4 regions of the Clostridium sp. LIBA-8841 genome follow, and region 4 is predicted to be linked to each of the others. Evidence: riboswitches for the same ligand, from Rfam matches in the RefSeq annotation. Region 4 holds a riboswitch; each other region holds the start of a gene.

Region 1 (8,203 bases), 350 kb from region 4:
ATAGATCCTGTCAAAATAGATGTATCTTGGTTATTAGGATCTACTGGAGGTACAACTCCAATTCCTTTTCTAGATCTGATTGAGAAATTCTTTGTTGAAACTGGGAATTTTTCATATTCTCCACCAAATTCATTTAATAATCTATACTTACAAACTGGACATAAGTCTCCTTCAATCTTAACTCCTAACATATCTTCAAATTCTTTTCTTAAGTGTTTAGGAATTAAATGTAATGGTTCCTCATGCATTGGACATCCATCTAAAACATATACTGGTGGTGCTGTTTCTAAAGATTTTTTAATAGCTTCAACTAATGAAGATTTACCTGCACCAACAGGTCCTACTAAATACAATACCTGTCTAGCTTCCTCTCCTTTCATTGATGCTGAATGAAAATAATTCATTAATTTCATAATAACTGTATCTATACCATAAAAATCTTCTTTAAAGAAATTATATTTCTTTATTTTCTCATTTCCGTATATCTTCTTTATCTTTGTATTTTCCTCTGGGCGTAATATCTCAAATCCTTTATCTACGATCAAATCATAAATCCTCTTATGAGAAAGTTTTGCAACGTCAGGATTATTTTTTACAATTTCTAAATAATCGATAAATGTTCCTTTAAATTTCTGCTTATTATGTTTTTCCCTATCACTTTTTATAAACTCTTTAAAATCCATTGTAATCCCTCCTTTACCCTAAATATATTCACCATACATTATGTTCTATGACAAAATATTTATATAAAATAAAAAAAAAGAAATTAGTTAAACTAATTTCTCTTTTTATACTTCTCATAATCTTTTAAGGTTGTAATAATAAAAGAGCCATATTTTGTTATTTTTTGCTCTCCAAAACCCCTAATATTTTTTAAAGCCTCTTTGCTTTTAGGATTTTTATTTATTATATCCATAATCATGGAATCAGTAAAAACTATATATGGCTTAATTCCCTCTCTTCTTGATATATCTTTTCTTAAAATACGAAGTCTCTTGAAAAGTTCTAAGTCCTTACATACACTTTCTTCGTTTTTATTGATATCTAAAAACACCTTTTCTTCTCCCTTTAATATCCCTATAGATCTTCTATTTAACTTTAACATGGAATATGTTCCTTCTTTTCTTTCTAAAGCACTAATAGCTAAAAGCTCATTTATTATGTCCTTTATGTACTTATTGGTATATTCCTTCATTATTCCAAAGGTAGAGAGTTCATACAGCTTATATTTTTCAATTTTTGGTCCATGAACACCTCTTAAAATATCTATTAGAACACTTTCTCCAAAAGCCTCTTTAGTTCTATAAATGCAAGATAATATTTTTTGAGCCTCTAAGGTCATATCTACAAAATCATTGTTTTTTAAACAATTAGTACAGTTATTGCAATACTTTATTGAATTTTCTTCCCCAAAGTAGTCTAAAATATATTTTCTAAGGCATTTGTCAAAGTTACAAAACTCTATTATTTGCTCTAATTTCTTAAGTTCTATAGTCCTTCTTGATATTTCTGTAGTTGAACTTATTAAATAGTCCATAAGACGTATATCCTGTTCTGAATAGAGAAGATAACACTTAGCTAAACTTCCATCTCTTCCTCCACGACCTATTTCTTGATAATAATTTTCTATACTCTTTGGGAAAGTTGAATGTATTATAAACTTAACATCAGGCTTATCTATTCCCATTCCAAAAGCATTTGTAGCAATCATAACCTTAAAATTATCATTTAAAAATTCCTCTTGATAATAATTCTTTTCCTTATTCTTTAAAGAGCCATGATACTTACCTACGCTTTTACCTCTATAAATCATATTTTTATAAAGTTCTTCAACCTCATTTTTAGTAGAACAATATATTATTCCTGACTCTTCTTCATGCTCACTTATAATCTCACTTATACTCTCTAATTTATCTACTTCTTTTAAGATATTTATTTCTAAATTATCCCTAGTGAAACTTCCCTTATAAACAAAAGGGTCTTTAAGACCTAATAGTTCTATGGAATCTTTCATAACCATTTCTGTTGCTGTTGCTGTAAATGCTGTAACAATTGGCCTTTTTCTTAATTTATTTATAAAGGGTTTTATTTTGCTATAACTTTTTCTAAAATCATGCCCCCACATTGAAACACAATGTGCCTCATCTACTACTACTTGAATAATATTAGCTTTTTCTATATTTTCTAAAAAATACTTATTTTCTAAACGCTCTGGTGAAACATAAAGAAGTTTTATTTCACCTTTTATAAAACTTCCCATTATCCTTTTAACTTCTTCAAAATCATTTCCACCACTTATATATGCTGCCTTAATCCCTAAAGAATTTAAATTATCAACTTGATCCTTCATTAGGGATATTAATGGAGAAACAACTAAAGTTACTCCACTCAAAATATAAGCAGGTATTTCATAGCATAAAGATTTTCCACCTCCAGTAGGTAATATACAAAATACATCCATCCCACTTAAAATCTTCTCAATTACTTCTTGTTGCCCTTTTCTAAACTCTTTATATCCAAAAATATTATTTAATATTTCAAATGCTTTTCTCATTTTTTTCCTAAAATCCTTACTAAATCTAACTTATTAGATTAAATTTTACCATCAAAATAAATTCTTAATTATGAATATTATACTATAAAATAAACTCTAAACAAAAATCAACATTCACCTAAAATAAAACTCAAGAAAAAGAGGCTCTAAAATTAAAGAACCTCTTTTGATTATTTCATATTTTTATTTTAATATTCAAGTTTTCCTATCTACTAAGCACCTTTAAAAACTCTTTGCTCTTCTCAATTATATCTTCGCTATTTAATAATGCTGATATAACTGCAACCCCTTCTAAATTCTCTAAAATATCCTGACTTAAATTATAAGGAGTTATACCTCCAATACCATATAGAGGTATAGAAGAAACTTCTCTTATTTCTCTTAAAGTTTCTAATGTCATTAAGATTGCATCATCTTTGCTATTGGTTGAAAATAAAGCCCCAACTCCTAAGTTATCAGCTCCATCTTCTATTGCTTTTAAGGCCTCTTCTTTATTGTGAACTGTAACACCTATAATAGCATCCTTTGGCATTATTTCTCTTGCTATAGACACATCCATATCATCTTGTCCTATATGAACACCATGAGCTTTTACTGCTAATGCCACATCAATTCTATCATTTACTAAAAAAATTGCTCCAAAGTCATTGCAAAGTTTTTTTAAAGCCTTAGCTTCTTTACACATTTCCTTAGTGTCTTTATTCTTCGCTCTATATTGAACAATAGATACTCCTCCAATTAAGGCTTCCTTAGTCTTTTCTAAAAGTTCATTAAAAGGAATCCTATAGTCAGTTACTAAGTATAATTTTTTACAGTATGAATTACTCATAATAAACCTTCTCTCTTTCTTTTATTACTTCATCACTAATCATTGAAAGCTCATCTAGAAGATTATGTTTAAAAGTCATTATCCCCTCTTTTTCTCCTAATCTTTCCTCAGCTATTTCTCCGCATATCCCCCATGCTGCTACTGCTTTAACAACTTCTTTAAATCTTAAAGCTTTATCATCATAAAAACTTAAAGCTATGGTTAATAAGGCTCCTAGCATACATCCTGTTCCTGTTATTTTGCTCATTTTATAAGTTCCATTTTTAACAATGGCTCCATCCTTCCCATTAGTTATGAAATCACATACACCAGAAACAACTATTATTAAATTTCTTTCCTTTGCATATTCTTTTATTTTATTTTTTGTATTTTCACTTAAGGTATCATTAAAAGAATCTATTCCTATTGACTTTGATGTTTCTCCTATAAGAGTTTTTATTTCAGCTAAATTTCCCTTTACAAGTGAAGGTTCTCCCTCTAATATCAACCTTTTTGCAAAATCTTTTCTAAGCTTAGAAGCTTGTACACCTACTGGATCTAAAACAGAAGGAATTCCTTTTTCTCTTGCTATTCTCATAGAAGTCATTGATGATTCCATTTGATAAGGTTCTAAAGTTCCTATATTAACTAATAATCCATTAGCCATTCCTGTTATTTCTTCTAGCTCCTCATGATGTGTAGCCATAAGAGGCAATCCACCATAGTTAATAGTTACTTGAGCTAAGTCATTAACTGTAACGTAGTTTGTTATCATGTGTATTAAAGGATTTTCTCTTTTTAAAATTCCCATTATTATTCCTCCTAATAAAATTTATAGAAATGATGTGTTGGCCCAACACCTTTTCCAAGTTTAAAGCCATTTTTTATAGCTCCTGTAATATATTCTTTTCCACTTTTAACTGCATCAGGTATATTCATTCCCTTTGATAAATTAGCTGTAATAGCTGATGATAAAGTACATCCTGTTCCATGAGTATGTTTTGTATTTATTCTATCTTGTTCAAAAAGAATAAAGTTTTCGCCATCATACAGAAGATCTGTAGCTTCTCCCTCTAAATGTCCTCCTTTAATTAAGACATTTTTAGCTCCCATTTTTTTAATATCAATAGCAGCCTTTTTCATATCTTCTATTGTAATTATTTCTCTACCTAATAACTCTTCCGCTTCTGGTAAATTTGGAGTTATTAAAGTAGCTAGTGGTATTAATTTATCTATTAAAGTATTTTTTGCATCATCTGATAAAAGCTTAAATCCACTTTTTGAAATCATAACAGGGTCTAAAACTATTTGTGGCAAGTTTTCTACTCTTCCTAAAGCATTACTTATTGCTTCTATTGATTCAATCTTAGACACCATACCTATCTTTATAGCATCAACTTCTATATCATCAAAAATAACATCTATTTGTTTTTCTATAATTTCAGGAGTAACATCCATTATTCCAAAAACTCCTTGAGTACTTTGAGCAGTTATGGCAGTTATTATGCTCATTCCATATACTCCATTGGCAGAGAATGATTTTATATCAGCCTGTATTCCCGCTCCTCCAGAACTATCAGATCCTGCAATCGTTAATGCATTAAATAATTTAGTCATATTTTTCTCTCCTTTTTTAAAATAAAAAAGCATATATAGCCCAAAGGCTATATATGCTTTAAAATCAATTAAAATATACTTGTCTCAGGCTTCCCTACGCTGGTATTAACCAGATCAGGTTAAAGGGTCAAGAAATTTAATTTCTAATCTCAGCCAGACACTACTGGCCCCCCTAGCTATTTTTATGATATTTTCTAATCCAAATGATACCATACTCATTCTTCTTTTTCAACATGTCTTTTTTTGATATTTTTTAAGTTAAGGATTATAATTTTAAATATATCAATTTTAGGAGGATATTTTTATGGTTAGTTTAGTTTTAGAAGGAGGAACTTTACGTCCTATTTTCAGTGCAGGGGTTATGGATGCTCTTCTTGATAACAATATAATCTTTCCATATTGCATTGGAGTATCAGCAGGAATAACTAATGGTTTTTCCTATTTTTCTAATCAAAAAGGAAGAAATATTGAAATATTAAAAAAATATAGAAATGACAAACGCTATTTAGGTGTTTCTAACTTTTTTAAATGTAGAAGCATTTTTGGTTTAGATTTTGTCTTTGATGAATTAGCAAACAAACTCTTCCCTTATGATTTTAATGCACTTTCAAATTATAAGGGAAAAGTTTTAATTGGAGTCACTAATGCTAACACAGGGAAAACAGAATACTTAGATGGCAAAATTAAGGATGAAAAATATATGGCCTTAAGAGCCACCTGTGCAATTCCATTACTTTTCCCATCAATAAAAATCAATGGAAACGAGTATTATGATGGAGGACTTTTAGATCCAATCCCAATAAAAAAGGCCTTAGAAGATGGGAACGAAAAGCATTTAATTATTCTTACTCGTCCTAAGAACTATAAAAAAACTTTAGGGAAAAGTAATAAATTAGCATCTAAAATAGTTGGACGTAAATATCCTAAATTAAAGGATTCTTTTTTAACAAGACATATTAAATATAATGATACAGTAAAGTTTTGTGAAGAATTAGAAAGGGATGGAAAAGCATTAATAATCAGACCTTCTGAAGAAGAATCAATTGAAAGCTTTGAAAAAGATGTCTGTAAATTAGAAAAAGCTTATAATGCCGGTTATAACGCCTGCATAAAAAACTTAGAAAAAATTAAAGCTTTATTTTTTACAATAGATTCTGTCTTAGGTGAATACTAATTTTTACTTAATTTAGATTTAAATAAAAAAGACTATGTCAGACTTAACTTAAAGTAGAACTTATGGATATATTCTGAAAATTACTCAGTTTTCTAAAAAATTTATAACTATCTTCTTCATATAATCTATAAGTTCTATTATTTTAAGTTCTGATATAGTCTCTTTTAGTTAAAAACTTAAATTATTTTTTAAAGTTTTCTACAACTATCTCTTACAATAAGCTTAACAGGTAAAACTATTTTTTTAGACATCTCTCTTCCTGTCCTCATTCTCTCTAAAAGTGTATCTACTGCAACATTCCCCATATATTCTGTGTACACCTTTATGGTTGTTAGTGAAGGATTTAAGAACTTAGCCGTACATATATCATCAAAGCCAACTATGCTTATATCCTCTGGTATTTTAAGTCCAGCCTCAGATATAGCTTTATAAGCTCCTATGGCCATAGGATCACTTGCAATAAAGAAAGCCGTGGGCAAATTCTTTTCTTTTAAAACTTTTTTCATAAGCTCATAACCATCCTCAGGTAAAAACCGTCCCTTTAAAACCCACTCCTCCTTATATCCTTTTATATCTTCCATATATTCCTTAAAAGTTTTTTCTCTATAATTTATTTTTCTTAAGGATTCATTGCTATTATGAATAATAGATTCTCCACCTAAATATCCAATTTTCTTATGACCTAAAGAAGTCAAATATTCTAAAGCTATTTTAACTCCGTACTTAAAATCCACCACAACAGAATCATACTTCCACTCTTCTGGAGAAGAATCTACAAAAACTATATTTTTAGATAGTTTCTCCATTAATTCTATTTCCTTTTCTCCAAATATTCCAATAGCTAAGATACCATCTAAATCTGTATATTCTTTAGTACCTTCATTAATAATCTTTTGAAAATCTATAGGTTTAAACTTAATTTTTTCTTCACTACATTTCTTTTCAACGGCCATTCTTATTGAAAGAAAATATGGATCATTTAACTCTTGTATTTCTGTGTACCAATAGACTATTCCTATAGTATAGTTTTTAATTTTATTTTTTCTCTCTTTTACTGTTAAATAATTTAATTCCTCAGCTATTTCCATTACTTTTTTTCTTGTTTCTTCAGACACATTAAGTGTTTCATCTAAGTTTAAAACTCTAGATACAGTAGCTATTGAAACTCCAGCACCTTTTGCAATATCTTTAATTGTAGCCACATCATCACTCCTTAACTTTCTTAAGTCTATTATATATTCTTTTAGTAAAATTTTCTAATATTTATTTCACATAATATATAAATTTAATAAATATATTTACTAAAAAAATTACTTTTTTTCATTATTTTTTCCATAAAAAACTCTTTCCTTTTATTCCTATATATGGTAATATTGTATTAAATTACAATAACTTTAAAAATTTAGGGTAAATATAGGGAGGATTTTTATGAAAAAGAAAGGTTTAGCATTAATTTTAATTTCAGCTTTAACTATGGGTACTTTAGTTGGTTGTGGTGGAGGTTCAGGTTCTACTGGATCATCTAGTGATGGAGCCAAAGAAAACGATTCCTTAAAGATAGGAGCTACAATCTACAGCTTCGAAGATAACTTTATGTCATACCAACGTAGAAATATAGAAAAGCTTGCTGATGGAAAAGCAGAATTATTAATGAATGATTCTCAAAACAACCAAGCTAAGCAAATGGAGCAAATAGATACTATGATAGCTAAAGGAGTTAACATACTTGCAATAAACTTAGTTGATCCTAAGTCAGCTCCTACTGTAATAGACAAAGCTAAAGCAGATGATTTACCAGTAGTATTCTTTAACAAAGAACCTGATGAGACTGCTATGCAAAGCTATGATAAAGCTTGGTATGTAGGTACAACTTCTGAGGAGTCTGGAATAATTCAAGGGGAAGTAATAACAGAAGGTTGGAAAGCTAATCCTTCATGGGATAAAAACGGAGATGGAAAAATTCAATATGTAATGCTAAAAGGAGAACCAGGACATCCTGATGCAGAAGCACGTACTAAATTTTCTATACAAACTATAAATGAAGCTGGTA
Region 2 (8,203 bases), 310 kb from region 4:
CACACAATAAAACCAGAATTTTTAAACACAAAATATGAAAGCATAAGTGTAATAGTTGCTGTAGTAATGTTTGCTATATACATATTAAGTTTAATATTCTCATTTTTCACTCATAAAGATATTTATGCTGTAGAGCAGGATGAGGAAGAAGGGGAAGCTAAATGGTCATTAAAAAAAGCCATAACAGTACTTATTGTAGCTACAGTAATAATAGCTATAGAAAGTGAATTTTTAGTAGGAGCAGTAGAGCCAATGACAGAAAGTCTTGGATTAAGCGAACTTTTTGTAGGTATAATTTTAATACCTATAATAGGAAATGCTGCTGAACATAGTACAGCAATTATAATGGCAATGAAAAATAAAATGGATGTTGCAGTTGAAATAGCTATAGGTTCAAGTTTACAAGTTATTTTATTTGTAGCTCCAGTATTAATATTTTTAAGTCTTATATTTAAACCTATGAGCATAATATTTAATGCTTTTGAATTAGTTGCATTAATCGTTTCTGTATTTATAGCTAATAGAGTTGTCAGTGATGGAGAATCTAACTGGCTTGAAGGTGTTCAACTCTTAGCAGTTTATTTAATAATAGCAGCTATGTTTATGATTGTTTAAATTAAAAGGATAATTATATAAAATGAGTTACTTTTAGGCTATGTTTAAAAAGGATGACTTTATATATTATAGTCTAATTTTAAGAGAGAAGATGTTGTATTAAAAGTTATTTCGATACAACATCTTCTTCATTTTAATAAAATTATAAAAATAAATTTTTAAGATTTTCTATAAGAAGCTTATTATCTTCAGGTTTTAATACGCACACTCTAAAGAAATATTCGTTTAATCCTTCAAAAGAAGAACAGTTTCTTATTATTAACCCTTTTTCTAAAAGCTTATTGTAAAGCTCTGTGGCAGTAAGCTTTTTAGAAGTAATTTTGCAAAGAATAAAATTACTGTAGCTTTCATAAACTTTTAAATCTTCTATGGAACTTAGTTCTTTAAATAGGAAGTCTCTCTCTTCTTTTAACTTAGAAGTATTTGAAGTTATGTATTCCTTATCTTTAAACATAATTTCTCCCATTGTTGTGGCAAAAATATTTATATTCCATAAATCAAGCTTTTCAAGCATTTCTTCTTTTATTTTTTTATTAGAAATAAGTCCATAGCCCAATCTTATTCCAGGTGTTGAGAAAAACTTAGAAGTCCCTCTAATTACAAAAAGATTAGAAAAGTTATCTACAAGAGGAGTAGAAGAATATATTTCAGGTTCTGTAAACTCAACATATGTTTCATCTACCATAAATATAGTAGAAGTATTTTTTAGTAAAGAAGAAATTTCATCTTTTGAAAAAGCAAAACCTGTAGGATTATTAGGGTTACAGATTATAACTAAGTCATAATTTGAAGAATTTATAGAATTTATTAATTTATGTACATCTATTTTAAAGTCGTCTTCTTCTTTTGAGAAAAACTTAACTATTTCACAATTTATTTTTTCAAGTTCACTTTCATATTCTGAATAGGAAGGGGAGAGTAACAATGCTTTTTTAGGATTAATAATGCTTATAAAAGAAGAGATTAATTCTGTAGCACCACTTCCCACTATAATATTTTCTTTTTTACAATTACAGTATTCTGAAATAGCTTCTTTTAAAGCCGTATATTTAGGATCAGGGTACATAGAAACCATATCAATGTTTTCTAGAATAGCATTTTTAGCTTTTTTAGATGCGCCAAAGGGATTTATATTTGAACTAAAGTCTTTAATATCTGTTTTATTTAAGCCTAACTTACTTGATAAATCAAATAAATTAGCTCCATGATTAATACTCATAAGTAGTACCTCCTAAGTTGATTTAACTTTTTATTTTATAATTATAGTATAATTCTTTAAGAAAAAAATAAAAAGGTCTAGATTTTTATAAAAATCTAGACCTTTTTTATTTTAAGCTGCATATTTGCTTGTTATGCTTTTAGATTGTATGGCTTTAATAAGTCTATTAATAGGTAGAACGCTTAATATTACTATACAGATTAAACCATCAATACCTATTAAAGAACCATTTATTAAAAATGAATATAGAATTGGAGACATTCCTTCAGGAGCAAATGTTCCAAAGAAAACAACTCCAGAAATAAAGTGTGCTACAAATTTTAGGAATATTGCAACTGTGGCTCCAAAAATTCTATGATTTTTAAAGAATCCTGCTACTCCTAAAGCCATATATGGTAAAGGATAATCAAATAACACTTGAACAGGATGAAGTATATATGGATCTATGAATAAGGAAATTATACCGAATAAAAATCCAGTAAGCATTCCAACTAATGGACCATAAGCATAAGCAATAAGTATTATAGGAATCATACTACCTAATGTAATTCCTCCGCCTTGAGGAAATTTATATATCTTTAGCATGTTTAATACAGCTGTAAGAGCTAAAGCAATCCCTATAGTTGTAAGCATTTTAGCATCAAATTTTATATCTTTAGCTTTTATAAGTAAAACTAATATTATTAGGAATCCAATTAAAGTGAGTATTGTTAGTGGATTAGTTAAAATCTCCTTTAAATTTCCTCCTAAATTAATTGATGAAAAACTTTGTATAAAGTCATTTATTATTTGTGAAAATGACATCATAGTTTAAACCCCTCCTTAAACTTTAAGTGTGCTTAGAGAGTCTAAAGAATGTAAATAAAAAAACCGAATCTAAACATAGATCCGGTTTAAATACAGCCCTAAACGCTTCCCTACGCTGGAATTAACCAGATCAGGTGTTGAGGGTTAATGATAATTATCATCTCTCAGCCTAAAGGCACCCCTAGCACATGAAAATAATTCTAAGTTTATTTTATACGCTAATTATTCTTAGGTCAAGAAATATTAAAAAGTAAACAAAAAGTTTACCTTAGGTTAAGAAATATTAAAAAGCAAACAAAAAATTTACTTTGGAATTCTTATGAATAAATTATTCACATTAAAGGTTTCTGTTGAATCATCATTTTTACTTAAAAGATCTTCATTAAGATTTCTGTTTGGTGAATAACCTCTACCGAAAGAACCTAGTCTCAGACTATTTACGGTTCCAACTACATCTAAAATACCATACCCTAGATTTCGGTTAGGATATATATCATTTGGTCTTTTTCTAGCTCCTCTAATTAAATAAGTTTGAAGTTTTGGAGCGTACATTGTTGGGTTATTACCATCTACAATACTCCATTGAAGGAGGATAGCACAGCATCCAGCAGTAACAGCAGCAGCTACACTTCCACCAGAGACTAGAGAAGCTCCACCACCAGGCTTTGTTGCTATGGCATTAATTCCACCAGCTGCTATAATAGGTTGAATTATATCATTTCTTGTAAAGCCTTGGCCAGAACTAGATACTAAAGCATTATTATTTTGGTCATAATAGGCCGTACAGATTATATTTGTACATGTTCCAGGTTCTGTTAAGGTAGTTTCCTTAGTTGGTGCTAAAAACTTAGTGTCTGGAGCTAACAATTCTCTTTGAAGTAACCAAGCATTGTATTTGCCATAAACTATATATTCGCCAGTAAGAGTAAATTTCCAAATACCTTCTGCTATATTATCTGCACGGATTAAGATGGATTCATCTCCTGTAAATTCATCAGGAGAATCATAAGCTACTTCCATTGAAGTTCCTTCATATATAAATTTAATTTTATAAAATAATCCAAATAAACCTAATTTGGTATCAAATACCGTTATGTTTTTTATTGATTCTCCAGAAGGTGAAGTTATGCTTAAAGTGAATTTATCGGGTTTTTTACCATAAATTTGTAAAACTAGTCCTTTTTGCTCTTTTCCAACGCTTATTTCAATTACGCTATCAAGGCCAGTACCAGGAATTATATTAGAGGTATGAGTATCTGTGTTTCCTTGATTACCACTTGAGCTAACTACTATTATGCCTCTTTTAGTAGAAATTCTATTTATATATCTTTCTAAATTGCTTTCACCGGAATGGGGTCCTAGATTTCCTCCTAACCCTATATATATCACTATTGGTTTTTGAAGCTTTATAGATTTTTCATATAAATATTTTACAGCCAATATAATATCGGTATTACTATACATTGGTATATCGTTTTGAGGAAAAAATAAGTTGGCATAATTTTTAGAGGCTTGTTCTAATTTAACTATAATGAAATCGCAATTAGGTGCAGCACCTATAAAATCTCTATTGCGACCTCTTCCACCAGCTATGGATGCCATTTTTGTGCCATGACCAATTTCATCTCTTGAGGGAACTATTGTATATGGGTCTCCTCCTTCTTTAAAGAGAGTTATAGCTCTATTTATATCTTCTTTTGAATATTCACTACCATGAAGCATATTATCTGGAACTTTTCCAGTATCAATTGTTTGGTCCCATAAATAAAGAATTCTAGTAGTATCATCTTCCAGAAGAAATTCATTATTTAAGTAATCAATTCCAGTATCAACCATTCCTATGATTACATCAGTTCCAGTTAGTGTTAAATAAGGATTTCTGTGAAAAGTTATTGCAGAAGAAGCCTCAACTGGGGACGTGTTCTCTAAAGTATAAAGTGTTCCTAATTCTGCAAGAATAAAAGGTTGAATTTTTTTTAATAAGTTTTCTAAATCACTTTCTTTTAAAGAGAGTATTGCAATTTTTTCATCTATAATATAAATACTTGCGTTGGGGATGTTTTCTATTTCGGATTGAATATCACCAAAATATTCTACAAGCAAATTTATGAAATCTGGATTATTATAAAAGCTTTGTTTCATAAAGACTCCTAATTTATATTAATAATATTTATATTATTCTATAGCTGTCTTTAAGTTCTATTGTTTTTTAAAAGAAAAACTTAACCTATTCCACCGTATATTACTCCAAGTATTATTACTAGTATAGTAACTAAAATAAATATATATTTACCTAATGGAATGAACCAACTTCCAAGAGGTTTATGTGCTCCTTTATTGATTTCTAATAATACACTTTTGCCCCCAATAATATAATAGAATACAACAGCTACTAATAAAGCACAAAGAGGAGAAATTATTATTGTAATAAGGTTTGAAAAGCTATCAAACATACTCATATTTAAAGATAGAGGTATTCCACATAGGAAACAAAGTACTGAAATTATAATTGAAGTTTTTACCCTTTTTGATTTAAAGTGTGCCATGAAAGCTTCAACAGGACCTTCTAACATATTTACAGAGGATGAAATAGCTGCAAATATTACACTAAGGAAAAATAATGTGCTTATTAATGAGCCAAAATTCATACCTTGAAATACCTTTGGTAGAGTTATAAATAATAAAGATGGACCTGATGATGGATTTAATCCATATGCAAATACTGCTGGCATAATCATAAAGGATGCTAAAAGAGCAGCCAAAGTATCAAATATAGCAGTTTGGATTGCAGATGATGGAATATCAAATTTATCGTTTATGTAACTACCATAAACGACCATACCACATCCATTAAGTGAAACTGTGAAAAAGGCTTGTCCAAGAGCCATTACCCAAGTATCTATTTTAAATAAGTTTTCCCATCTTGGAACTAATAAATATTTAACGCCTTCAAAAGAACCTGGCAATGTTAAAGATCTTATGGTTAAAATTATAAAAATTAAAAGAAGTAGTGGCATAATTATTTTATTTAATTTTTCTATACCACGGCCTACTCCTAAGGAAACTATTATTAAAGTTAAAATTATAGCTAAAGCAAACCAAAATATTGTACTAGGTGTTCCAGCAAAGTTACTAAAGTAAGTAGTAGTATCAATATTATTAATAGAGCCAGTTAAACTTAAGAAAAAGTATTTAAGAATCCAACCTATAACTATAGAGTAAAATATAAAAACTCCAATCAATCCTATAGGTGGGAGCATTCCAAAGAATTTTCCTCCCTTTAATGATTTACTTTTAAAAGATTCAACTATACCAGTGTATGAACCAGCTTTAAACTTTCTACCAAATGCAAATTCTGTCATAAGACCTGTAGTTCCAAGTATAAAAACAAATAAGAAGTATGGAATTAAAAAGGCAGCACCTCCATATTGCCCTAGTCTGTAAGAAAATAGCCATATGTTACCGAGACCAAGTGCAGCACCAACACAGGATATTACAAATCCAAACTTTCCAGTAAAATTTTCACGTTCTTTCATTTTGAATACCTCCTAAATTTTTATATATAAATATAAAAAAATAGGTCATATAGCTAAACTATATGACCTATGGTATCAAAACACTTTTATAAGGTCATATAGTCTTACCTATGTGACCTATCTTTATTAACGAAAACTAAGCCATCATAGATACAATCCAAAATTTTCTTTGGAGTTTGTATCTATGACCACATATATTCAATCATAAATACAAACTATCTATAATAGCAATAATAAAAGTTATTTAGTTTTGCTTTTATTAAGTTTGTAATATTCATAACAATTTCTCCTAAAAATAAATTTAAACTGATTATATAACTAAAAAAAATAAAATGCAAGGAATTTTATTTTTAAATATCATAAACAATATTTAATTTTAGTTTTTCTGCTAGTTCATAAGCCTCTTCCATAATACTGTCCCAAAGTTCTTTAGGACTATGACAATCAGAGTTGATTAAGGTTTTAACTTTTTTTGAAGAAACCTTATTCCAAAACTTTTCATAAGGGTAAGGGTATCTTTTCCCATCACAATATTTTTTTAAACCCCTTCTAAGACCATTTGCATTAAATTCTAATATAAAATCGTATTCTTTTGCTGTATTTATAATTAAATCGCAGGCTTTATCACAATTTTCATCCCAAGGAAAATCATTTATAAACATTAAATCAGGGTGAGCTACGAAGGAAAAATATCCACTTTTTATACCAAGACAAATACTTTCAGCATATTCTAAATAATCCTTTGTGCTTTGTAGAGAATATGTATTTTTTAACTCACCATTACTATTTAAAAATAAGTGTTGTCCTAAGGCTAAATAGTCGAATTTTAACTCGTTTTTCAAATAATTATAGTAAAAATCATCAGAAAATAAATATTCTATCTCTAAACCTATTTTAATATCAATAGAATCTTGAAATTTTTCTTTAAGACTTTCTAAAGTAGATTGATATTCTTCAAGTTCATTGAAATTCATTCTAAGTCCAAATCTATTATCAGGGTAGGGACCATGATCACTAAATCCTAAAATACTTAGATTATTTTTTATAGCAGCATTAACATAATCAGCATCTTCTCCATTAGCATGTTTACATCTTTTTGTATGTGTATGAAAGTTAATTTTTTTTAACATAAATTCCACTTCCTCTCTTTAAATAAAGTATATCAAAAAATCAAATAAAAGATAAATTTTAATAAATTTTAAACAGAAAAATGTTAACAAAAAATTCTTTGACTTTTTCTTTTGAATAAAATAAAATTATTCCACGGTGAGTAAGTGGCCGTGTTTAGAAGAGATTATTTATTAAAGGAAATTTAATGAAGTAAAGTTATTTAATTATTAATATTTAAAGGAGATATGAACATGAGGTAAAAGTTTGATTTGATTTTTGGATAAAACATTATTTTAAATTAAATTATTAGAAGAGGTAAAAAAAGGAATGAAAATAAGATTAATAGAAGAACATGAATTAAACAAAGTTAAAGGTATTTATGATAATGTTGTAAAAGAAATGAATTCAAGAGGGCTATATAATTGGAATGAAAAATATCCCAATACTGAAATCATATTTAAAGATATTTCTAATAAACATCTTTATGGATTAGAATCGTCAGGAGAAATTGTAGCTGTTGCTACTATAAATGACCAAGCTTATGATATTTATAATGATATTGCATGGAAAGTAGATGGTCCATTTTTATCATTTCATAGAATAGCTGTTTGTCCATATCATAGAGGAAAAGGTTATGGAAGAAAAATAATAAATTTTGTAGAAGAAATGGCAAAAGAAAAAAAGTATAACTCTATAAGGATTAGTGCTTATCATAAAAATGAAAATGCAGTTAATCTTTATAAGAATTTAGGATATGTCCATGTAGGTGATATGATGTCCATGAGAGACATAGTGGAACCTTTCTTATGTCTTGAAAAAGCAATAATGTGATTATGATATGAACCAATTTATAGTTTTAAATAGACTATGAATTGGTTTTTTTTATTGTTAAATTTACATTAAGGTTATGTTAATT
Region 3 (8,203 bases), 1.7 Mb from region 4:
ACTAGTAATTTCGTTATTTAAAATACCTTTGCTTTCAATCTCTGCTTTCTTTTCTCCATTAAATGCTGTAGCATCATCCTTGTAGTGAACAATTACCATATCATCTTTATCTGTTGCATATATTTTTTTAGCTTTTCCTTCATATAACATTTCTAATTGATTAACCATTATAACTCTACTCCTTCTCCATTTTCTTCTATAAATTTGTGTTTCATGTCAATTCTAAATTGAACTAGTTTTTCTCTTAGTTCTGGATATTTTAATGAAAGCATTTGAACTGCTAACATACCTGCATTGTAACTATTATTTATTCCTACAGTTGCTACTGGAATTGATTTTGGCATTTGAACTATTGATAATAATGCATCCATTCCTTCTACTGCCGCTCTTACTGGAACTCCTATTACAGGAAGTATAGTATGAGAAGCTATAACTCCTGGAAGATGAGCCGCTAACCCTGCTCCTGCTATAATTACTTCACAGCCTTCTTTTTCAATTTTTTCTAAAGTTTCAAGAAGTTTTTCTGGAACCCTATGAGCTGATAAAACATAAGCTTTATACTCAACTCCAAATTCTTTAAGAGCATTTGCCGCTCCCTTCATAACATCTATATCTGACTTACTTCCGAAAAATATTGCTACCTTCATTAAAATTTCCTCCCTATACTTTTAAGTTTTTATAGTTTTGATTTTTAGCTAGCCCTTCAAACTTAATTATTTCTTAAAGTAATTAACACCTGACTTGAATAGTTGTTGGTCGAATTGTCCTAGTATATTTCTGTATAGATTATCTCCAATTCTTTCTGAATGGCCCATTTTACCTAGGATTCTTCCATCTCTACTTGTTATTCCTTCTATTGCTAAGCTTGAACCATTTGGATTATATGGCATATTCATAGTTGCATTGCCTTCTAAGTCAACATACTGAGTAGCTATTTGATTGTTTTCTGCTAACTCCTTTAACAAGTCTTCTGGTGCAACAAATCTTCCTTCTCCATGTGATATTGGAATATTGTGAATTTCTCCAAGTGAAACCTCATTAAACCAAGGAGATTTCTTAGAAGTAATCTTAGTTCTAACCATAGATGACATATGTCTATTTATATTGTTGTAAGTTAATGTTGCCATATCTTCTTCAATATCAATTATTTCTCCATATGGAAGAAGTCCTAACTTAATTAAAGCTTGGAAGCCATTACAAATACCTAATATCAATCCATCTCTTTCATTTAAAAGTTTCATAACTGAATCCTTTATTTTAGGATTTCTAAATATTGTAGCTATAAACTTAGCTGATCCATCAGGCTCATCCCCTGCTGAGAATCCACCTGGTAACATAATTATTTGAGCTTCATCAATTTCTCTTTTAAGCATGTCTATTGAGTCAATCAAAGCTTCTTTATTTAAATTTCTAATAACAACCTCATGAACCTCAGCACCCTCTTTTTCAAAGGCTCTTCTACAATCATATTCACAGTTAGTTCCTGGGAATACTGGAATAACTACTCTTGGTTTTTCTACTATTGTTATTTTTGATTTAAGTTTTTCTTTTCCTATATGCACTTGTCCATTATCTAAAATATCTGCCCCATCTTCACTATTGCTTATTAAATCTGAAACACATCCCTCTTCATTTTCTATTTTAGATTTAAATACATCCTCAAGTTTTTCTTCATAACATTTTTCTAACTCTCTTAATGAAACCTCAAAATCATATTCCTCACACTTTATAACATCAGCCACGATTGTGCTTCCTATAACCTTATGATTAGTTCCCTTAAATTCCTCTTCAAGGTTAACCCCGTCCTTAACCTCTAAGATTAAACTTCCATAATTAAATCCAAAAAGCTCTTCTTGAGAAACATTATTTAATTCTGCCCCAATTTTATTTCCTAATGACATCTTAGTAATTCCTTCTGATACTCCTCCAAACTTAAGAGAATATGCTGAAATTACTTTTTCTTGTCCTATTAATTCATAAAGCTTTTCTAAGTTATTTTTGAATTCTTCCATATTTAAAGTTCCATCTTCTAATCTTTCACTCTTCACAAGAACTAAAGTTGATCCTATATTCTTAAACTCAGGTGAAATAACTCTTGAAGCATTTTCAAGTCCTACTGCAAATGAAACTAAAGTTGGTGGAACATTTAAGTCTCCAAAACTTCCTGACATTGAATCTTTTCCACCAATTGCTGGTAATCCTAAATCCATTTGAGCTTTATAAGCTCCTAGTAAAGCTGCAAAAGGCTTACCCCATTTTTCTTTATCCTTTAATAACTTTTCAAAGTATTCTTGGAAGGTTAATCTAACCTTTTTATAATCTCCTCCCATAGCAGCTATTTTTGTTACTGATTCAATAACTGAATAAAATGCCATGTGGAATGGGCTCCATACTCCTAAATAAGGATTAAATCCATATGTCATTAGGGAAGCTTCTTTACTTTCTCCTCCTAAAACCGGAATCTTAGCAGCCATCCCCTCTGCTGGTGTTAATTGATATTTTCCACCTAGAGGCATAAGAACTGTTCCTCCGCCTATAGTTGAATCAAATCTCTCAATTAATCCTTTTTGACTACAAATATTTAAATTTCTTAGTGATTTTAACCATTCTTCTTTAACATCACAATTTTTAACTTCGTATGGATAATCACTTGGTGATTTTACCTTTAAAGAAATCTCTTGTTTTGCCCCATTTGTATCTAAAAAAGTCCTCTTTATATCAACAATTGTTTTGTCTTTCCACATCATTCTCAATCTATCTGTATCTGTAACTTCCGCTACAATTGTAGATTCTAGATTTTCTTCTTCTGAAAGTTCTATAAATCTCTTGGCATTCTTAGCTTCAACAACAACTGCCATTCTTTCTTGAGATTCTGATATTGCAAGTTCTGTTCCATCTAGTCCCGCATATTTTTTAGGAACCTTATTTAAATCTATATCAATACCTCTACATAATTCTCCAATGGCTACTGATACTCCACCAGCTCCGAAATCATTACATCTCTTTATCATTTGAGCTACTTCTTTATTTCTAAAAAGTCTCTGAATTTTTCTCTCTGTTGGAGCATTCCCCTTTTGAACCTCTGCTCCACATTGATTTATTGATTCCTCTGTATGTTCCTTTGAAGAACCAGTGGCTCCTCCAATACCATCTCTTCCTGTTCTTCCTCCAAGAAGTATTACAATATCTCCCTTTGAAGGTTCAAGTCTTACAACATTCTCTTTTGGTGCAGCTGCTATTACTGCTCCAACTTCCATTCTCTTAGCAGCATAATTTGGATGATAAATCTCTGCTACTTGTCCTGTTGCAAGTCCAATTTGATTTCCATATGAACTATATCCATGTGCAGCTCCTAAGGTTATTTTTCTTTGAGGTAACTTTCCCTTTAAAGTTTCTTCAATTCCAGCTGTTGGATCTGCTGCGCCTGTAACTCTCATAGCTTGGTAGACATAACTTCTTCCTGAAAGTGGATCTCTAATAGCTCCTCCTAAACAAGTTGCCGCGCCTCCAAAAGGCTCTATTTCCGTTGGGTGATTATGTGTCTCATTTTTAAACATTAAAAGATATTTTTCAGTTCCATTATTTGTTTCTATCTCTATGTTTATAGAACAAGCATTTATTTCATCTGAAACATCTAAGTCATCAAGTTTTCCTCTTTTTCTTAGTTCTTTCATTGCTATAGTAGCTAAATCCATTAATTTAATATCTCTAGTCTCTAACTTATCTTCATAAACATACGCTCTTGAATTTCTATAATCTTCATAAGCTTTTTTAATAGGTTCTGAATATTGACCTTCTTCTATTTCAACATCTCTAATTATTGTTTCAAAAGTTGTATGTCTACAATGATCTGACCAATAAGTATCAATAACTTTAATCTCAGTTATTGTTGGATTTCTATCTTCTGATTTAAAATAATCTCTTATCATTTTTAAATCTTCTAAACTCATAGCTAAAGAATTTTCTATATGAAAGTTTTTAAGTTCCTCCTCAGTTAGATTCAAAAATCCATTTAAAACTTCAACGCCCTTAGGTTCATCTAAGTTATCTTCTAAAACTTTTGATAATGGATCTACTTCTCTTGAATCAACAGGATTAATATAATAAGCTTTTATCCTATCTATCTCTTCATCATTTAAATCACCTTTTAAAACAATGATTTTTGATGATTTAACAGGAACTTTTGCTTCCTCAGTAAGAAGCATTATACACTCTGAAGCTGAATCAGCTCTTTGATCATACTGTCCTGGTAAATATTCAACACCAAAAGCATTTTCATCTTGTCCTATTTCAAAATTTTCTTCATAAACTCTATCTACTGGAGCTTCTGACAAAATAGTATTTACAGTCCTTATATACTGCTCTTCTTCCATATTTCCTAGTATGTACTTATTTAAAACTCTTATATCCTCTAAAGCTTCGACTCTTAAGTTATCTTTAAAATCTTTAAGTAATATCTGACTTTCAACATTAAAACCAGCCTTTTTTTCTACAAATACCATTCTAATACCAGACATTTTAATCCCCCATTCAAAACACGAACATTATTTATGATTAAATATTAATCATTCGTTAAATAGAGAATATCATTATAAATACGTATTGTCAATAATTAAATTTATTTAAACGTTCGGTTTTTAATATATTTAATCATCTTTTTATCATTTATATTCCAAAATAATTCGTATTTAATCATAAAAATAGAGATATATTAAAAGTTTAGAATAATCTTCCTTTTAATATATCTCCAATATTTTTAATCTTCTCTTAAAAGATTTATATCTTTTCCCTCTAGAATCTTATTCATATTTCTTATAGAACACATTTTCCCACACATTGTACAACTATCTTTATGTTCAGGATTCGATTCTTTTCTATACCTAATTGCTTTTTCACTGTCTATGGCTAAAGAAAACATCTCATCCCAATCTAATCTTTTCCTAGCCTCACTCATTTTATTATCCCTCTCTCTTACTCCTAGGATTCCTTTTGCTATATCTGCCGCATGTGCTGCTATCTTTGAAGCAACTATTCCCTCCCTTACATCTTCTAAATTAGGAAGTCTTAAATGTTCTGCTGGTGTTACATAGCAAAGAAAATCTGCTCCATAAGAAGCTGCCATAGCTCCTCCTATGGAACTCGTTATATGATCATACCCTGGTGCTATATCAGTTACTATTGGGCCTAAAACATAAAATGGTGCTCCATGGCATAATTTTTTCTCTAATAAAACATTAGCTTCTATTTCATTCATTGCCATATGCCCAGGTCCCTCTATTATTACTTGAATATTTCTTTCCCAAGCTCTTTTTGTCAACTCTCCAAGAGTAATTAACTCTTTTATTTGTATAGCATCAGTTGAATCAGCTATTGAACCAGGTCTACAAGCATCACCTAAACTTAAGGTTAAATCATACTTTTCACATATATCTAATAATCTATCAAAATATTCATAGAAAGGGTTTTCTCTATTATTTAATTCCATCCATGCAAAAAGGAGAGATCCTCCTCTAGAAACTATATTAGTCAATCTTTTATTTCTTCTAAAAGTTTCAACTGCTTCTCTATTTAATCCAGCATGTATAGTAACAAAATCTACTCCATCTTTTGCATGTTTCTCTACAACCTCAAAAAATTCATCAATAGTTATATCCTTAAGTTCTTTATCATAGAACCCAACTACATCATACATTGGTACAGTTCCTATCATAGCTGTAGATATCTCAACAAGTCTTTTCCTAAAATCATAAGTTTTACCATAGTTACTTAAATCCATTATGGATTCTGCATTCATTTCTATGGCTTTTTTAACCTTTTCTAACTCTAATTCTATATTGGCATAATCCTTTGAAATTCCTAGATTAACATTTATTTTAGTTCTTAACCCTTGTCCAACACCTTCTGCACTTATGCTCTTATGTTTTTTATTAGCTGGTATTACAACTTTTCCCTCAGCCATTAAATTCATTAAAGTTTGAACATTAATACCTTCTTTTTCTGCAACCACTTGCATTTCCTTTGTTATTATGCCTCTTTTAGCAGCATCCATTTGAGTTGTGTAATTCATATTAGTTCTCCTTATTTTAATTTTTTAACTGCGCAGTTAAATTAATATAGGATCCTAGTTTTTTATAAAAAATAAAAGCTTGCCATAAGGCAAGCTTAATAAACACTTATATAGATATACTTATACAAATTTTTAGCATAAATATAAATAAACAACAGTTTATGCTTCCCTACGGTAGTACTAACTACATCAGGTTTTAAGGGTTAGATAGCTATTATCCTCTCAGCATATAAAATGCACCCCTAGCACTTACGATTAAATATTTACTTTTTTTCTAAATTATACTATTAAAATTTTATAATTTCAAGTAAATTTATAAAAACAAGTAATTATGCACTAAAATTTAGTAATTGTTTAAACTTATTATAGGTTTCATCATCAACTTTTTGCAAGTCACTTATCTAGCTAACCATCCTCCATCAACAGCTAAAATATGTCCATCCATATAATCTGATGCTCTACTTGCTAAGAATATTACAGCTCCCATCAAATCAAAAGGCTCTCCCCATCTACCTGCTGGTATCCTTGATAATATCTCTGAATTTCTACTAGCATTTAAAGTTAATTCTTCTGTATTAGCCGTTTTTATATAGCCTGGTGCAATAGCATTTACATTTACTCCAAATTCAGCTAGTTCATTAGCAAAGGATTTTGTTAGTCCTGCTACTGCATGCTTACTTGCAGTATAAGCTGGAACATATTTACCTCCTTGGAATGAAAGCATTGAAGCTATATTTATTATTTTACCATGTCTATTTTTTACCATAGTTTTTGCTATCTCTTTACTTAAATAATAAACACTATTTAAGTTAACATCTAAGACGAATTGCCAATCTTCATCAGTATATTCAAATAAACTATTTCTTTTTATGGTACCTGCATTATTAACTAAAATATCTATTTTCCCAAAAAGCTTTTTACTCTCTTCAATAACTTTTATAACATCAGTTTTCTCTTCTAAATCAGCTTGAATAAATTCAACCCTTCTTCTTTCTTTTTCTATTAATTTTCTTGTTTCATCTAAATCTTTTTCACTATGAACCACTATACACAAATCCGCTCCAGCCTTTGCTAAAGCAACAGAAATAGCCTGTCCTATACCTTTATTTCCACCAGTAACCATAGCTACCTTTCCATGTAATGAAAAATAATCCATTGAAAAATCACTTAAACTATTCACAATCTCAACCCCTTTGAAAGTTTTAAAACTTATTCATATTTTATACTACCTCTTACAGAAAACATTTTCAACTTCTTGTGAATATAATTAAAATTAATAAAATAAAAAAGCTTTAGAATAAGTTGTTATCTCATTCTAAAACTTTCTTATATTCCGTCTTTTTAATATATTATAATTTAAATCTTATCTACAAATTAATCAAAAATATTTAGAAACCTGTGTGACCAAATCCGCCACCTCTATTTACACTTTTGAATTTTGAAACATCATCAGTTTCTATAAAGTTAGCCTTATAATATTTAGCTAAAACCATTTGGGCAATTCTATTTCCTTTTTTTATATATATACTTCCATATGGATTTCCATTCTTATCTAAATAAATATATGTTTTTAATAACTTTTTATAAGCTCTCTTTCCTTCTTCTTCATAAGAACTTAAATCATGTCCTTTCGACTCTAAATATTCACTTAATCTTACCTCTGTATAATTATTTTTTAAGTCATCTAATATACTTATATCATTAGCTATTTCATAAGGAAGATTAGCTATATTATAATTATTCTCTAAAATTACTGATATATTGCTAACTGAATCAGCATCAATAGTTCCTATTGAGTTTGAAATTTTCAGATTTGTTCTTAAAGAAAGTCCACTTCTAGCTCTAATTTGAAGTTCCATATTATCAGGAATTGCAAACTTTAAATCTAATGGAATTGCCACTTTTTCAAAAGGTCTTATAACCATATCTTTAGCTGCAAAAACATCTGCTCCAGCGGCTAATGGTGTCTCATATTTAGGAGTCTCTCCACCATTTTGATATTCAATATAAACATCTCTAATTCTTTGTTCACCAGCCATTAAACTCACCTCCATCTTTAGTAAAAGTATATTTTACTTTCTATATATTCACAAACACTTAAATTCTTTAAATTCTCAAAGCAGAGGCTTTTTATTA
Region 4 (8,203 bases):
TAGAATCATGAGTAAAGATAAGGGTGAAGTCATCATTGATGGGGTTCCTTTAGAAAAGTGGAATGATAAAGAACTAGCAAAGAAAATAGCAATACTAAGACAATCTAATAACATAAATGTTAGGCTTACCATTAGAGAGTTAGTTAGTTTTGGAAGATTCCCTCACAATGAAGGAAGGCTTACTAAAGAAGACGAGAAACATATTGATAATGCAATAGAGTATATGCAACTTAAAGATATAGAAAACAGATATTTAGACGAGCTTTCAGGTGGACAAAGACAAAGAGCATATATAGCAATGGTAATAGCCCAAAATACTGAGTATATTTTGCTAGATGAGCCATTAAATAACTTAGATATGAAACATTCAGTTAAGATGATGAAGGTTTTAAGAGGATTAGTAAATGATTTGAACAAAACAGTAGTAATAGTTATGCATGATATAAATTTTGCATCATTCTATTCAGATAATATAGTGGTATTAAAAGATGGTAAAATTGCTAGAAATGATGATACATCTAAGATAATTAGCAAAGAATTCTTAGAGGATATATATGAAATAGATTTTGAAATTAAAAATTTCAATGGAAATAAATTATGTGTTTATTTTTAATAAAATAAAATTTAGGAGGATATATATATGAATAAAAAGGTTTTAGCTATAGTAGGGATAAGTATAGCCTTAGTGGCAGGAGGCTTTGCTCTTTTTGGAGGAGAGAAGGACAAAAACACGGCATTGGCTGCAAAGGAAATGGTGAAGGTATCAGATAGAAAAGGGGAAATTGAAGTACCTAAAAACCCAGAAAAAGTAGTTGTTTTAGATTATTCATCATTAGATATAATTGACGAAATGGATAAGGAAAGCACAGTTGTAGGATTACCTAAAGGTAGTTTACCAGAATACTTAGATGAGTATAAGGGTGATAATTATAAAGATTTAGGTTCTTTAAAAGAGTTTAATATGGAAACTATAAATGAATTAAAACCAGATCTTATAATAATAGAAGGAAGACAAGAAAAACATTATGATGAGCTATCTAAAATAGCACCTACATTATTTTTAGGGGGAAATGGTAATAATCATTTTGAGTCATTAGAAAATAATGCAAAGACATTAGGTATAGTTTTCGGTATGGAAGATTTTGTGGATAATAAAATAAAAGATATAAATACTAGAATAGAAAATATAAATGCAAAAACTTCTAATATGGATGAAAAAGCTTTAATTACAATGGTTTATGATGGCGAAATAAGTGCTTTTGGTAAAGATTCAAGATTTAGTACTATTCACAAAGAATTTGGCTTTAAGGAAGCAGATGAAAATATAACAACTGAAAATCATGGACAAACAGTTTCTAATGAATATATAGCAAATATTAATCCTGGATATTTATTTGTAATAGATAAGGGCATAGTAGCAAGTAGCAAGCAAGAACCTGCTAAGGGTATAATTGAAAATGAATTAGTACAAAGAACAGATGCATATAAAAATGGGAAAATAGTTTATTTAGATACGAAGGCTTGGTACTTAGGTGGGCCAGGATTACAATCAACAGATGTAATGTTAACAGAAATGGAAAATTCAATAAAGGACATTTAATAGAAGAGAGTGATGTTTTATTAAGGTTTTACTTAATAAAACATCATTTTTCTTTCTTGAAAAAATTTCGTATATAATTATATAATAGAATTTAAAAAGAAGGTGCGAAAAGTGAAGAGTTTTAATATAGAGAAACAATCTATGTGGAAATGTAGAACCAATAATAAATTAATTTGCAATGAAAGTGAAACTTTGGTTATCTTATTACCTGGATTAGGATATACCTTGGATAAAGCAATACTGGATTATTCAAAACAATTAGTTCTAGACTTAAATTATGATTGTTTAGGAATAGAATATGGATTTCAAGTTAGTAGGGAAACTTTCAATAGACATGATGAAGAGGACATTAGAGAATTATTCTTGGAAAGCTTAGATGTTGTTTTTAGTGCTTTGGAATTTAGAACAGGAAAATATAAAAATATAGTTATTATAGGAAAAAGTTTAGGTACAGTATTACAAAATAAAATAGGTGAGGAAATTAAAAAGGTTTATAATATAGAGGTTAAAAATATTTATTTAACTCCTATAAATGAAACTTTTAAGGATAACATAAACAAAGAAAGTTTAATAATAACAGGTACTAAGGATGCTTTAATATCTTCAGATAATTTGGAGAAAATAAAAGAAGAAAAGTTTAATGTTTTAGAAATAGAAGATGCAGGACATTCTCTGTGTATAAAAGGAAATGTATTAGAAAGTATTAGAGCCTTAGAACTAATAATTAAAGTTATAAAAAATTATCTTGAAAAAATTTAAGTAATGAAATTAAATTTTTAAATGGAGTGATTATTTTGAAATATGCAAAGAAAGAAAAAGAAGAACTAAAGAAGCTTTTAAAAGATGAGGAGTACTATGTTACTCAAGAAAATGGAACCGAAAGACCTTTTACAAATGAATATTGGGATTTTGATAGAGAAGGAATATATGTTGATGTAGCAACTGGAGAACCCTTATTCACTTCTAAGGACAAGTTCTTTTCTTCATGTGGATGGCCTGCTTTTTCAAAACCAATAGATAGAAGTATAATAAAGGAAAAGATAGATAAAAGCTATGGAATGATTAGAACAGAAGTTAGAAGTAGATTAGGCGATTCTCATCTAGGACATGTATTTTGTGATGGACCAGAAGAGTTAGGTGGATTAAGATATTGTATAAATTCAGCCTCACTAAAATTTATTCCAAAGGAAGAACTAAAAGAAAAAGGGTATGAAGAATATTTAGAGATATTTAAATAGAAAAGTAGGTGTTAAAATGGGATTTTTATTAAATAAAGATGGAGAAAATGATTTTCTTTTGGCTGATACTTATTCAAAAGATGATATATTTTGGATAACTTTAAGAGGATTAATATCTAAGGGAAAAATTGATGAAGCAGAAGATATGCTTTTTAGAGAGGCTGAGAAAAATCCTTCTATGGAAGTTTATGAAATAGGAGAGAAGATGTATAGCTTATTAGATAAAAAGAGTGATGAAGAGCTTAAACAATATAATTTTTCTAAGGAAGAAATAGCCTTGGGGTTAGAAGATTTAAAGAAATTAATAAAAAAGTAAGGATTATTGAGATTTAATATATAGTACTAAATTAAAATAAGGGGAGGTAATTATGAGAAGTTTAAATAAAGAAAGTTTTCTCCAAAAATATCCTCATGTAGAAGAATACATAGAAAAGAATGATATTAATTTTGAAGATTTACAAAAAATATTTTATGACTTTGTGAAATATGAAGAGTCTTATGAGAATCAAGCAGATTTCATAGCGAATATATTACGTTCAAATGAAAATGTTCATTCTGTAAAATCAAGAATAAAAAATCCGGAAAGATTAATTGAAAAAATAATAAGAAAAACAGAAGATAGAAAAGAAAAATATGGTGAACATTTTTATTTTAATGTTGAAAATTATAAAAATGAAATAACTGATTTGATAGGTATAAGGGTATTACATATATTTAAAGATCAATGGAAGGCAATACATGATTTTATAATAAAGACATGGAATGTAATTGAAATAACAGCTAATATAAGAGATGGAGATGACAGAACTATATTTGATAATTTAGGTATTGAAGTTATATCAAGACAATCAGGGTATAGGTCTGTTCATTATCTTGTGGAGTGTTATCCAACAAATCAAAAGGTTATTGCAGAGATTCAAGTAAGAACTATTTTTGAAGAGGGATATGGGGAAATTGACCATAGGCTTAGATATTCTCATAATGAAATACCTGAAATATTAAAATCAAATCTATTGCTTTTTAATAGAATTGTAGGAAGTGCAGATGAAATGGCTTCATTAATCAATATGTTGAATAATAGTTTAGATAATAAGGATAATTACTATGAAAGTAAGTTAAGAGAAAAAGATGAAGAAATAAGAAAATTAAAAGAAAATATTGAACAAATGAAATAATAGAAAGCTACCTTGATGAATAATTAAGGTAGCTTTATTTTAAAATTATATATGAACAAAATATTAATTAATTATTAATAAAGTTAAGGAATATAACTGTTTGTTTGGGATTTTAGAAGAATTTGGGGAAATTTACTCTTTGATTTTATAAACTTTAAGGAGTAATATGAACGTAGTTCACTGTGTTTTTTATTAATAATATTTAAAAAATAATATTAATAAAAGGCATAGTAAGGACAAGTTTATAGTTTAAGAAAGGGTGACGATTATGAAAAAGAAATCAGTTGGAATCACTATGGCTGTCTTCTTACTAGGAATATTCATGGGGGCTATTGATTCAGGAATTGTATCACCAGCAAGAGATATAATAGCTGATGGATTAAAGGTTTCACAGGATGCCAGTGTTTGGGTTATAACAATATATACCTTAGCATATGCAGTATCAATGCCTATCATGGGAAAACTTTCTGATAAGTTCGGAAGAAAAAAAGTGTACATGGTCTCAATAACTTTATTTGGACTAGGTTCTTTATTATGTGGAGTATCAGATTATGTAAATAGTTATGGATTCTTATTATGTGCAAGAGTAATAGAAGCTATAGGTGGTGGTGGAATAATGCCAATAGCTACAGCTTATATAGGAACATCATTCCCAGTTGAAAAAAGAGGTTCAGCTTTAGGAATGATTGGTGGAGTATATGGAATCGCAACAGTAATTGGACCAACTTTAGGTTCAGGAATACTTTCTATTTTTGGTGATAAAAACTGGGGATTTTTATTCTTAGTAAATGTTCCAATAAGTATAATAATATTACTTTTAGCAACTAAATTAGAAGAGAATACTTCTGCACAAGGAGTTAAGAAGTTAGATATATTAGGTTCAGGAGTATTAACTGTATTAATTTTATCTTTAATGTATGGAGCTACAAACTTAAAATTCTACGATTTTATGGACTCAATAAAATCATTAGATGTTTGGCCATATCTTTTAATATTTGTAATATCAATTCCTGTATTAGTTTGGGTAGAAAAGAAAGCAGAAGATCCAGTAATAAACTTATCCTACTTTACTAATAAGGAAATAGCGATAACTTTAATATTAAGTTTCGTTGTAGGATGTGGATTAATGGCAACAGTATTCATTCCTCAATTTAGTGAAAATATATTAAGAACACCTATGGGTAGTGGTGGATATATAGTTACAATATTTGCAGTATTTGTAGGTATAGCAGCACCTTTAGGTGGTAAATTTATTGATAAAATAGGTGTTAAAAAGGTATTAATAATAGGTATGAGTTTAGTTATAATAGGAAACCTTTATCAAGGGTATATAACAACTAAACATCCAAGTATGGTTAACTTAATAATAGGATTAGCTATTATGGGATTTGGTTTAGGATTTTCTATGGGAACACCAATAAACTACTTAATGCTTAGCTTAGTACCTGATAATGAAGCTACAGTTGGACAATCAGCAGTATCATTAGTTAAATCTATAGGTATTGCAGTATCACCAAACATACTTATTAACTTTATATCAGATGCTGGAAGAAGAGTACCAGATGCATTACAAAAAGTTATGCCTCATGTAGATGGAATGTCAAATATTATGGCAAATGGTGGAGGATCTTCACACGTTGCAAATTCAATGGGAAATGCAAGTGTTACTAATATATTCAGCATTATAAAGGATATGGTGCAATCACAATTTGCATCATTAGGTGACAAGTTTGCTAATAATCCTCATGTAAATATAGATATGATTCAAAAATCATATATGCAAAGCTTAGATGGGGCTAAAAATGCTATAGAAACTACATTCCAACAAGTAATGAATACAGGATATACTAAATTATTCTTAACATGTGCTATGATAGCTTTAGTTGGATTAATTTTAACACTTATGTTAAATAAGCAATTAATAAATATGAAAAATAAAAAAATGGAAAGCGTGGAAAAAACTAATTGATAAAAAATGTTTTTTGAGTTATGATGAATAAAACAAATAAATTTTAAGATATTGCTAGGGGTGCTGTAAAAGGCTGAGAGGGATTTAATATCCTAACTCTAATAACCTGATTTGGTTAATACCAACGTAGGGAAGTATATTTTAAGTTGTGATTTTTCATATTAGAAAATATTATTATGATTAATTAGAAAATATATTTTAAAAGGTTTAGCAATATTGCTAAACCTTTTTTTGTTGGTATAAAGCGGTATTTAAAGGGAAAGAGGTGAAGATATGATTGTTAATGGAAAGAAATTAAATAAAGAAAACCTTAATACAGTTTCTGATTTATTAGAAAGTTTAAATGTAAATAGAAATAGAGTGGTTGTGGAACTTAACAAAGAGATAATTAACTCTTGTAGTTATGATGAGATTTTATTAAATCATGAAGATATAATTGAGATTATTGCATTTGTTGGTGGAGGTTGATTAATAAGAATTTAAGAAGTTTAAGAAAATAAAAGTTGGTTGAAAGTAAAAGAGAGAAAAAAGAGAAAAAGATATAAGGAGCCTTTATGAAGATAAAGATTAATGAAAAGTGGAAAGAGGTTGAAGAAAATTGTACAGTCTATTCTTTAAGGGATAAAGAATTAAATGATGCTGATGTTATAGTTTTAAATGGATTTCCACTTGGAGAAGATAAAGAGTTAAAAGATGGAGATAGAGTTGTTTTTATTAAAAAAGGAATTAAGCCTAAGAAAGAGGAATTAGAAGAATTAATGGTCTCAAGACATACACCAGGTATTCATGAAAAACTTAAAAAACTTAAGGTTTTAATAGCTGGATGTGGGGGGCTTGGATCTAACATTGCTATTTCTCTAGCAAGACTAGGTGTTGGAAATATAAGATTAGTAGATTTTGATATAGTAGAACCTTCTAATCTAAATAGACAGCAATATTATATTGACGATATTGGAGAGTTTAAGGTGTCTGCATTAAAAAGAAATTTAATGAGAATAAATCCTTTTATAAAAATAGAAGATTTAAATATTAAACTTTCTGAGGATAATATGGAGATTTTAAAAGAAGCTGACATAATAATAGAGGCCTTTGATAATCCAGATTATAAAGCTTTATTAGCAAACTATGTTTTAAGTAATATGAAAGAAAAATACTTAATTTCATCTTCAGGAATGGCAGGTTTTTATGATTCAAACTTAATAAAAACAAAGAAGATAACAGATAAATTTTATATTTGTGGAGATTTAGTAAATGAAGCTAAAGAGGGATGTGGACTAATGGCTCCTAGAGTTTCTATATGTGCAAATCATATGGCTAATTTAGTTATAGATATAGCTGTTAATAAAATAGAATTTGTTAAGAAAGACTAAACTAAAAGGTTATATTTTAAGTGAAGTTTGATTTCTAGAAATCAACATTAGTCTAAAACAGAACCAATTAAAAAGAGTTTATAAATATATTTAGTGATAATTATAAGTTTTATTAACTAACAATTTCATATATGATTTTGAAAAATTTACAAAAAAGAGTAGAAAAGGGGAATTTTTATGGACAAGTTAATAATAGGTGGAGTAGAAATAAAAAATAGACTTTTTGTTGGAAGTGGTAAATATCCTTCAAATGAGATAATAAAAGATGTATTAGAGGGAAGTGGATCTCAAGTTATAACTTTAGCATTAAGAAGAGTGGATCTAGATAATAAGGAAGAGGATATTCTTCAAAACATACCAAAGGATGTAATATTATTACCTAATACTTCTGGAGCTACTAATGCAGAGGAGGCTATTAGAATAGCTAGAATAGCAAGAGCTATGGGGTGTGGAAATTGGATAAAAATAGAAGTTATATCAGACTCTAAATATTTACTTCCTGATAATGAAGAAACTATAAAGGCAACTAAAGTATTGGCTGATGAAGGCTTTATTGTACTTCCTTATATGTGTCCAGATCTTTATGCAGGTAGAAGGTTAATAGAGGCAGGAGCAGCAGCTGTAATGCCACTGGGAGCCCCAATAGGAAGCAATAGAGGTTTGAAAACTAAGGAACTAATTCAAATAATGATAGATGAACTAGATATTCCTATTATAGTTGATGCCGGAATAGGAAAACCATCCCAAGCCATGGAGGCTATGGAAATGGGAGCGGCGGCATGTTTAGTTAATACTGCCATAGCATCTTCTAAAAATCCTATAAATATGGCAAGAGCTTTTAAAATGGCAGT

Evidence for each region. Region 4 has a riboswitch for thiamine pyrophosphate ahead of thiS (sulfur carrier protein ThiS). Riboswitches for the same ligand answer to the same signal wherever they lie in the genome.
Region 1: it holds a riboswitch for thiamine pyrophosphate, as region 4 does, so the genes downstream of both, thiD (bifunctional hydroxymethylpyrimidine kinase/phosphomethylpyrimidine kinase) here and thiS (sulfur carrier protein ThiS) in region 4, are expected to answer to the same signal.
Region 2: it holds a riboswitch for thiamine pyrophosphate, as region 4 does, so the genes downstream of both, thiT (energy-coupled thiamine transporter ThiT) here and thiS (sulfur carrier protein ThiS) in region 4, are expected to answer to the same signal.
Region 3: it holds a riboswitch for thiamine pyrophosphate, as region 4 does, so the genes downstream of both, thiC (phosphomethylpyrimidine synthase ThiC) here and thiS (sulfur carrier protein ThiS) in region 4, are expected to answer to the same signal.

What each region holds. Positions count from the first base shown of each region.
Region 1 covers NZ_CM173488.1:2,283,366-2,291,568, forward strand. Annotated here, with positions in the region: gene AC2A4K_RS09885 (PrkA family serine protein kinase) at 1-683, opposite strand, end outside; gene recQ (DNA helicase RecQ) at 776-2,554, opposite strand; gene thiE (thiamine phosphate synthase) at 2,760-3,383, opposite strand; gene thiM (hydroxyethylthiazole kinase) at 3,376-4,173, opposite strand; gene thiD (bifunctional hydroxymethylpyrimidine kinase/phosphomethylpyrimidine kinase) at 4,185-4,979, opposite strand; TPP riboswitch at 5,054-5,163, opposite strand; gene AC2A4K_RS09910 (patatin-like phospholipase family protein) at 5,284-6,153, shown strand; gene AC2A4K_RS09915 (LacI family DNA-binding transcriptional regulator) at 6,342-7,355, opposite strand; gene mglB (galactose/glucose ABC transporter substrate-binding protein MglB) at 7,582-8,203, shown strand, end outside.
Region 2 covers NZ_CM173488.1:2,323,537-2,331,739, reverse strand. Annotated here, with positions in the region: gene cax (calcium/proton exchanger) at 1-615, shown strand, start outside; gene AC2A4K_RS10065 (pyridoxal phosphate-dependent aminotransferase) at 758-1,834, opposite strand; gene thiT (energy-coupled thiamine transporter ThiT) at 1,946-2,641, opposite strand; TPP riboswitch at 2,732-2,834, opposite strand; gene AC2A4K_RS10055 (S8 family peptidase) at 2,945-4,783, opposite strand; gene AC2A4K_RS10050 (sodium-dependent transporter) at 4,864-6,177, opposite strand; gene AC2A4K_RS10045 (histidinol-phosphatase) at 6,528-7,307, opposite strand; gene AC2A4K_RS10040 (GNAT family N-acetyltransferase) at 7,615-8,118, shown strand.
Region 3 covers NZ_CM173488.1:977,529-985,731, reverse strand. Annotated here, with positions in the region: gene purC (phosphoribosylaminoimidazolesuccinocarboxamide synthase) at 1-168, opposite strand, end outside; gene purE (5-(carboxyamino)imidazole ribonucleotide mutase) at 168-647, opposite strand; gene AC2A4K_RS04165 (phosphoribosylformylglycinamidine synthase) at 714-4,517, opposite strand; gene thiC (phosphomethylpyrimidine synthase ThiC) at 4,757-6,067, opposite strand; TPP riboswitch at 6,217-6,321, opposite strand; gene kduD (2-dehydro-3-deoxy-D-gluconate 5-dehydrogenase KduD) at 6,465-7,250, opposite strand; gene AC2A4K_RS04150 (dUTP diphosphatase) at 7,456-8,106, opposite strand.
Region 4 covers NZ_CM173488.1:2,633,999-2,642,201, reverse strand. Annotated here, with positions in the region: gene AC2A4K_RS11400 (iron ABC transporter ATP-binding protein) at 1-613, shown strand, start outside; gene AC2A4K_RS11395 (siderophore ABC transporter substrate-binding protein) at 641-1,600, shown strand; gene AC2A4K_RS11390 (alpha/beta hydrolase family protein) at 1,712-2,359, shown strand; gene msrB (peptide-methionine (R)-S-oxide reductase MsrB) at 2,395-2,838, shown strand; gene AC2A4K_RS11380 (DUF6483 family protein) at 2,855-3,154, shown strand; gene AC2A4K_RS11375 (RelA/SpoT domain-containing protein) at 3,207-4,013, shown strand; gene AC2A4K_RS11370 (MFS transporter) at 4,282-5,982, shown strand; TPP riboswitch at 6,029-6,132, shown strand; gene thiS (sulfur carrier protein ThiS) at 6,256-6,450, shown strand; gene thiF (sulfur carrier protein ThiS adenylyltransferase ThiF) at 6,537-7,352, shown strand; gene AC2A4K_RS11355 (thiazole synthase) at 7,530-8,203, shown strand, end outside.